DNA from 2 places in the Streptomyces sp. NPDC093085 genome. Region 1 is predicted to be linked to the other one. Evidence: riboswitches for the same ligand, from Rfam matches in the RefSeq annotation. Region 1 holds a riboswitch; the other holds the start of a gene.
The links. Region 1 has a riboswitch for cobalamin ahead of metE (5-methyltetrahydropteroyltriglutamate--homocysteine S-methyltransferase). Riboswitches for the same ligand answer to the same signal wherever they lie in the genome.

Region 1 (4,182 bases):
TGTCCCCGAACTCGGCGTAGCACATGTGGGTGTGGATCTGGGTGTCCGGGCGGACGCCGCTGGTGGTGAGCCGGAACGCCTCGGTGGCCCAGGCCAGGTAGCCTGCGTGGTCGGCGGCGCGCAGCGGCAGTGTCTCGCGCAGGGCGGGCTCGTCGACCTGGATGACCGAGGTGCCGGCCGCCTCCAGGTCGGTCACCTCGTCCCGCAGGGCGAGGGCGACCTGGCGGGCGGTCTCGCCGAGCGGCTGGTCGTCGCGGACGAAGGACCAGGCGAGCATGGTGACGGGCCCGGTCAGCATGCCCTTGACGGGGCGGTCGGTCAGCGACTGGGCGTACGTCGTCCACCGCACCGTCATCGGCTCGGGGCGGGAGATGTCCCCGGCCAGCACCGGCGGGCGGACATAGCGGGTGCCGTACGACTGGACCCAGCCGTGCTGGGTGGCCAGATAGCCGGTGAGCCGCTCGGCGAAGTACTGCACCATGTCGTTGCGCTCGGGCTCGCCGTGCACCAGGACGTCGAGGCCGGCCTTCTCCTGGAAGGAGACGACCTCCCGGATCTCGTCCTTGATCCGCTCCTCGTACCCGGTGGTGCCGATCCGCCCGGCGCGCAGATCGGCCCGCGCGGTGCGCAACTCGGTGGTCTGCGGGAACGAGCCGATGGTCGTGGTGGGCAGCAGCGGCAGCCCGAGGTGGGCGCGCTGGGCGGCGCTCCGTTCGGCGTACGGCTGGGAGCGGCGGCCGTCCGTGGCGGTGACGGCCCCGGCGCGGGCGCGTACGGCGGGGTCACGCGTGATCGGCGAGCCCGCGCGGGAGGCGAGGTCGGCGCGGTTGGCGGCGAGTTCACCGGCGATGGCACCGGTGCCCTGGGCCAGGCCCCTGGCGAGGGTGACGATCTCGGCGGTCTTCTGCCGCGCGAAGGCCAGCCAGCGCAGGATCTGCGGGTCGATGTCGCGTTCGGCGGTGGCGTCCAGCGGCACGTGCAGCAGGGAGCAGGACGCGGCGACATCGACCCGGCCGGCGAGGCCGAGGAGGGTCCCGAGGGTGGCGAGAGACTTCTCGTAGTCGTTGATCCAGATGTTGCGGCCGTTGACGACGCCCGCGACGAGCCGCTTGCCCGGGAGGCCGCCGACCGCCGCGAGGTCGTCCGGGGTGGCGGCGCCGGCCTCGGTGAAGTCGAGGGCGAGCCCTTCGACGGGGGCCTTGGCGAGCACGGTCAGCGCCTCGCCGAGCCGCCCGAAGTACGAGGCGACCAGGAGCTTCGGCCGGTCGGTGGCGGAGCCGAGCTCCCGGTAGACCCGAGCGGCCGCCGACAGTTCGGCCGGGGTGCGGTCCTGGACCAGGGCGGGCTCGTCGAGCTGGACCCACTCGGCGCCGGCCGCCCGCAGATCGGCCAGCACCTCGGCGTAGACCGGCAGCAGCCGGTCCAGGAGCGTCAGCGGCTCGAAATCCGCGGGCACCCCGGGGGCGGGCTTGGCCAGCAGCAGATAGGTGAGCGGGCCGACGAGGACGGGGCGGGCGGTGAGCCCCTGGACGAGGGCTTCCTTCAGCTCGGCGACCTGCTTGGCGGAGTCGGCCGTGAAGACCGTGTCGGGACCCAACTCGGGCACCAGGTAGTGGTAGTTGGTGTCGAACCACTTCGTCATCTCCAGCGGGGCGACCTCCTGGGTGCCCCGGGCCATCGCGAAGTAACCGTCCGTCGCGTCAGCCTCGACGGCGGCGCGGTGCCGCTCGGGGATCGCGCCGACCATGACGGTGGTGTCCAGGACATGGTCGTAGTACGAGAAGTCGCCGGTGGGCACCTCGTGGATGCCGGCGTCGGCGAGGGCCTGCCAGTTGCTCCGCCGGAGCCCGGCGGCGGTCTCCCGGAGGGCGTCGGCGGTGACCCGGCCCTTCCAGTACCCCTCGACGGCCTTCTTCAGTTCACGGTCACGCCCCTGGCGGGGGTAGCCGTACACGGTGGCCCGTGCTGCCGCGGCTGCGGGCTTCGCTGTCACGGAACTCTCCTTCGCGAGTCTGTCCGGTGGAACCCGGGGACGGGGTGGACGCGAAGGGACGACCGACCGGGCGGGCCACGGGGCTCCGCCGCCGTGTCTGCCGCTCGGTATGTACGCCGACCCGCCCACGAGGTCACCGGGGTGTCCGCACGCGACGGTCCGCGTGCGGGCAACGGGCAGGTCTTCGGACTCGTGGGCCCGTCCGGTGGCCGAAGGCCACGGGACACCTACTGGCCGTCGCTTCCCGGACCCGGGCGGGTCCAGTGCGTATGACGGCGGTCGTTCCCACATACCGCTGCGGGGCAGTCCCGGATTCTCACCGGGTTCCCTCTTACGACGTCCTGCCTGGCGGGCAGGGCGAACCTGTTGCGCCCTCCAGCCTAGCCGAGAGATCCGAAGTCCCGTCCCGGAGACGGCTCGCGGGGATCTGGACGAGATGGCGTTCGTAGGCGTCGTTGGTGAAGAAGGCGGGCAGTTCCCGGGCGAGTGCGGTCCGCTCGAAGACGGCCCTGACCTCGGCGGTTCTGGCTCCGGGGTGTTCCGCGGCGAGCGCCGCGCACTCGGAGTCGAGGAGAGCGGTGACGGTGGCGCGGCCGACCGCGCCGTGCCGCAGCCACTGCCAGATCTGGACCCGGGCGATCTCGGCGGTGGCCGCGTCCTCCATCAGCCCGTTGAGCGCGACGGCGCCGTGGCCCCGGAGCCAGGCGTCGTAGTAGCGCAGCGCGACGGCGATGTTGGAGCGGACGCCCTCCGGGGTGGGCGGGCCGGTGGTCCGTGCGACGGCGACCAGGTCACGGGCGGTGACCGTAACGTCGTCGCGGGCGCGGTCGAGCTGGTGGGGGCGGCCGTCGAGGACCGCGTCGAAGGCCGTACGGCAGACCGGGACGAGGCCGGGGTGGGCGACCCAGGAGCCGTCGAAACCGTCCTCGGCCTCGCGCTCCTTGTCGAGCCGTACGGTGGCGAGCGCGGCCTCGCGGGCGCCGGGGTCCCGGCCGGGGATCTGGGCCGCCATGCCGCCGATGGCATGGGCGCCGCGCCGGTGGCAGGTGCGCACCAGCAGATCGGTGTAGGCGCGGAGGAAGGGCGCGGTCATGGTGACCTTGGCCCGGTCGGGGAGGACGAAGTCGGGGCGGTGGCCGAAGTTCTTGATCAGGCTGAAGAGATAGTCCCAGCGGCCCGCGTTCAGTCCGGAGCTGTGCGCGCGCAGCTCGTAGAGGATCTCCTCCATCTCGTACGCCGCGGTGATCGTCTCGATGAGGACGGTGGCGCGGACCGTGCCCTGCGGGATCCCGAGGAGGTCCTGGGCGAGGACGAAGACGTCGTTCCAGAGCCGGGCCTCGTACCGGTTCTCCAGCTTGGGCAGGTAGAAGTAGGGGCCGGTGCCGGTCTCGGTGCGGCGGCGCGCGCAGTGGAAGAAGTGCAGGCCGAAGTCGACGAGGGAGGCGGCGAGGGGGCGTCCTCCGATGGTGAGGTGGCGCTCGGTGAGATGCCAGCCCCGGGGGCGGACGACGAGGGTGGCGGGGTCGGGGCCCAGCCGGTAGCGGCGGCCCTCGGGGGTGGTGAAGTCGAGCCGCCCGTGCACGGCGTCGAGCAGGGTGAGCTGGCCGGAGATCAGGTTCTCCCAGGTGGGCGCGGTGGCGTCCTCGAAGTCGGCCATCCAGACGTTCGCCCCGGAGTTGAGGGCGTTGACCGCCATCCGGCGTTCGGGCGGTCCGGTGATCTCCACCCGGCGGTCCAGCAGTCCGGGCGCGGGCGGGGCGACCCGCCAGCGGGTGTCGGCGCGGACGGCGGCGGTGGCGAGCGGGAAGCCGAGGGGGGTTCCGGTACGGAGCCGGTCGGCGCGGCGGCGGCGCTCGGTGAGCAGGTCGGCGCGGCGCGCGGCGAACGCGGCGTCGAGGCGGCCGAGGAACGCGAGGGCCTCGGGGGTGAGGATCTCGTCGTGGCGGTCGCCGGGCGGGCCGAGCACCTGGACCCGGCCGGCCGGGGCGGGGGCCGTGGGGGCGGTGGGGTGGGTGCGGGGCGCGGTGGTGGGCGTGGAGGTCACGGGGTCTCCTCGGCGGAGAGCGGAAGCGGTGAGGGTGGTGTGTGCGGTGTGCTGCGGCGCGGGCCCCGGGGAAGGGGCGTCCCCCGGGGCCCGTCGGCGGGTGGCGCTCGTACGGGATCGGCGCGTACCGGATCGGCGCGTACGC
Region 2 (4,182 bases), on a different contig from region 1:
CGCCCTCCTGATCCTCGTCGTCATCGCGGACGCGGGCCGGGTCTGCCTCAAGGCGATCCGCGCCCCCGAGAGCGTCACGCTGTCGGAGACGCCCTACGTCGAGTCGAAGATCGTCGCCCCGGCCGGCCTGATCCCCACCCGCGAGGAGAAGGAGGAGCTGGCCGCCGCCGAGGCCGCCGCACGCGACTCCGTCCCCGCGGGAACGGCGACGTCATGACCGGGGCGGCCCCGGCAGCCCGGGTGCGCCATCTGGCCGGCCGGATCCGGTGGTACGTACGGGAACTGACCGGCGAGTCCGCGTACGAACGGTACGTCGCCCACACCCGGGCCTGCGACCCCGCCCGGGAGGTCATGACCCGGCGGGCCTTCGAACGGAGCCGTACGGACGCCCGCGAGGCCGACCCGCGCGAGGGCTTCCGCTGCTGCTGAGCCGCCATCGAGCCGGCCTGGACGCGGCACGGGCCGCCGGGCCTTCCCACGGGGAGGCCCGGCGGCCCGCCCGTTCTCACATCAGCGCACCCAGTCCTTGAGCTGCCCGGTCTCCAGCGTGATCCCGACCGGTGCGGGGAGAGTGATCTCCTTGCCGAACGGCACGGTGTGAATGATCTCGTACCGCCCCCCGTCCGGCTCGCTGTAGACGGTCACCTGGCAGTTCTCCCGGTCGATGAGCAGATAGACCGGGATGTCGGTCTGGGCGTAGGCGCGTGGCTTCTCCACCCGGTCACGGTCGTCGGTGTCTGAGTCGGTGTCGGAGTCGTACGAGGTGACCTCGACGACCATCAGGACCGGGGCCGGATCGGCCCACTCCCCTTGGCCGACGAAGGCGCCGCTCAGCGCGAGCGAGCCGTCCGGACGGGCTCGGCCCCTCCGGAACCCTGCACATGGATCCCCTGGTCGGGATGGAGCCAGAGCTCCGGACGGGACTGCATACAGATACGTGTCAGCCACTCGACGATGCGTCCGTGGTCCCCGTCCGGCACGACCCTGCTCCTGATCTTCCCGTCGATGAGTTCGAGCCGGATGCTCTGTATCGTCCGGGCGAGTATCCGGGCGGCCTCGTCGAACTCCTCGGGATGGATCTGGGACTCGTAGTCGATGGCCGTCATGGGCGTACCTCCTCCGTGTCCTCACGACGATAGCGGAGGGGTCCGACAAGACCGCCCGAAGCGACCCACGACACAACATCTGGGGGGTGGCGCGCCGCGCGCCCCCCAGATGTATGCTCGACCTCGCTGCCGACGCAGGGGAATCCGGTGTGAATCCGGAACTGTCCCGCAACGGTGTACTGTGGCGCGCTTTGTCGCGCCCTCAGTCCGAACACCTGCCGGCGGTGCGCCTGGTTCGACCGAACCCGGCGCCAGACGTCCGGGCCTCGTGGATGGGCCGGTGGACGCCGTACGGAGCGCTGCCCCGCCGACCGGGGCCGGGCGCCCCGTCCGTGCGCTTCCCCGTGCCTCCTCGCGGCCCCGAGCCGAGCGAGGGAGAGCACAGCGTGACCATCGCGCCAGCGGATCCGGTGACAGAGACGGCCGAGCGGCAGCCGGGAGCCGAGCGGAATCCGGGGACCGCCCAGCCCCCTGGACCCACCGCCCCCGGAACGGACGCGCCCGGCACCGACGCGCCCGGCACCGCGCTGCTGCGCACCCTGACCGAGCTCACCGCCGACCTGCCCGACGCCGACCCGGGCCGGATCGCCGCCGCCGCGCTGCGCGGCCGTAACGCGGCCTCGGACGAGGCGGAGCTGCGCGAACTCGCGACCGAGGCGGCGGCCGGGCAGATCTCCGAGGACCCGGCCTACTCCCGCCTCGCCGCCCGGCTCCTCACCCGTACGATCGCCGAAGAGGCGGCCTCGCAGGGCGCCGTGTCGTTCTCCGCGTCCATCGCCGCCGGCCACCGCGAGGGGCTGATCGCGGACCGTACGGCCGCCTTCGCCGCCCTCCACGCGGCCCGCCTGGACAGCCTGATCGACCCGGCCGCCGACGACCGCTTCGGCTACTTCGGGCTCCGCACCCTCTACAGCCGCTATCTCCTGCGCCACCCGCTGACCCGCAAGGTGATCGAGACCCCGCAGTTCTTCCTGCTGCGCGTGGCCGCCGGGCTCGCCGAGAACGACAGCGCCCAGGCGCTCGACGAGGTCGCCGCGCTCTACGGCCTGATGAGCCGGCTGGACTACCTCCCCTCCTCCCCCACGCTCTTCAACTCCGGCACCCGCCACCCGCAGATGTCCTCCTGCTACCTGCTGGACTCGCCGCTGGACGAGCTGGACTCCATCTACGACCGCTACCACCAGGTGGCGCGGCTCTCCAAGCACGCGGGCGGCATCGGCCTCTCGTACTCGCGCATCCGCTCGCGCGGTTCGCTGATCCGGGGCACCAACGGCCACTCCAACGGCATCGTCCCGTTCCTGCGGACCCTCGACTCCTCGGTCGCCGCCGTCAACCAGGGCGGCCGGCGCAAGGGAGCCGCCTGTGTCTACCTGGAGACCTGGCACGCGGACCTGGAGGAGTTCCTGGAGCTGCGCGACAACACCGGTGAGGAGGCCCGCCGTACGCACAACCTGAACCTCGCGCACTGGATCCCCGACGAGTTCATGCGCCGGGTCGAGGCGGACGGCGAGTGGTCGCTCTTCTCCCCCGCCGATGTGCCGGACCTGGTCGACCTCTGGGGCGACGCGTTCGACACCGCGTACCGCAAGGCGGAGGCCGACGGCCTCGCGCGCAAGACCATCAAGGCCAGGGAGCTGTACGGCCGGATGATGCGCACCCTCGCGCAGACCGGCAACGGCTGGATGACCTTCAAGGACGCGTCGAACCGTACGGCCAACCAGACCGCCGAGCCCGGCCACACCGTCCACTCCTCCAACCTCTGCACGGAGATCCTGGAGGTCACGGACGACGGCGAGACGGCCGTCTGCAACCTGGGCTCGGTCAACCTGGGCGCCTTCGTGGACGAGGCGACCGGCGAGATCGACTGGGAGCGGCTGGACCGCACCGTCGTCACCGCCGTGACCTTCCTCGACCGCGTCGTGGACATCAACTTCTACCCGACCGAGCAGGCGGGCCGCTCCAACGCCAAGTGGCGTCCGGTGGGCCTGGGCGCGATGGGCCTCCAGGACGTCTTCTTCAAGCTGCGCCTGCCCTTCGACTCCCCCGAGGCGGCGGCGCTCTCCACCCGGATCGCCGAAAGAATCATGCTGGCGGCGTACGAGGCCTCCTGCGACCTCGCCGAGCGGAACGGTCCGCTCCCCGCCTGGTCGAAGACGCGCGCCGCGCGCGGGGTGCTCCACCCCGACCACTACGACGTGGACCTGCACTGGCCCGAGCGGTGGGCGGCGCTGCGCGCCCGGGTCGCCGGGACCGGTATGCGGAACTCTCTCCTCCTCGCCATCGCGCCGACGGCGACCATCGCGTCCATCGCGGGCGTGTACGAGTGCATCGAGCCGCAGGTCTCGAACCTGTTCAAGCGCGAGACGCTCTCCGGGGAGTTCCTCCAGGTCAACTCGTACCTGGTGGACGAGTTGAAGCGGCTCGGCGTCTGGGACGCGCAGACCCGCGAGGCGCTGCGCGAGTCCAGCGGCTCGGTGGCGGGCTTCACCTGGATCCCGGCCGAGGTGCGCGAGCTGTTCCGTACGGCGTGGGAGATCCCGCAGCGCGGCCTGATCGACATGGCCGCCGCCCGTACGCCGTTCCTCGACCAGAGCCAGTCGCTCAACCTCTTCCTGGAGACGCCGACCATCGGGAAGCTCAGCTCGATGTACGCGTACGCCTGGAAGAAGGGCCTGAAGACCACGTACTACCTGCGCTCACGCCCGGCCACAAGGATCGCCCGCGCGGCCGGCTCGACCCCGTCCGCCGTCTCCGTCCCGGCCCCCTCCTCCGTACCGCCCCAGTCCACCCCCATGGAAGAGGCCATCGCCTGCTCCCTGGAGAACCCCGAGTCCTGCGAGGCCTGCCAGTAATGCCCACCTACGAACCCACCCCGTCCGGCTCCGTGTCCCAGGAGAAGAACCTCCTGGACCCGGGTTTCGAACTGACCCTCCGCCCGATGCGCTACCCGGACTTCTACGAGCGCTACCGGGACGCCATCAAGAACACGTGGACGGTGGAGGAGGTCGACCTCCACTCCGACGTGGCCGACCTCGCCAAGCTCTCGCCGGGCGAGCAGCACATGATCGGCCGGCTG

Region 2: linked by a shared signal. The riboswitch ahead of AB0O07_RS14775 (ribonucleoside-diphosphate reductase subunit alpha) and the one ahead of metE (5-methyltetrahydropteroyltriglutamate--homocysteine S-methyltransferase) in region 1 are both predicted to bind cobalamin.

What each region holds. Positions count from the first base shown of each region.
Region 1 covers NZ_JBFBFB010000002.1:286,893-291,074, forward strand. The annotation lists gene metE (5-methyltetrahydropteroyltriglutamate--homocysteine S-methyltransferase) at 1-1,993, opposite strand, end outside; cobalamin riboswitch at 2,172-2,327, opposite strand; gene aceB (malate synthase A) at 2,325-3,959, opposite strand.
Region 2 covers NZ_JBFBFB010000004.1:241,810-245,991, forward strand. The annotation lists gene AB0O07_RS14760 (carbon starvation CstA family protein) at 1-217, shown strand, start outside; gene AB0O07_RS14765 (YbdD/YjiX family protein) at 214-429, shown strand; partial or broken gene AB0O07_RS14770 (Uma2 family endonuclease) at 511-1,106, opposite strand; cobalamin riboswitch at 1,177-1,344, shown strand; gene AB0O07_RS14775 (ribonucleoside-diphosphate reductase subunit alpha) at 1,493-3,958, shown strand; gene AB0O07_RS14780 (ribonucleotide-diphosphate reductase subunit beta) at 3,958-4,182, shown strand, end outside.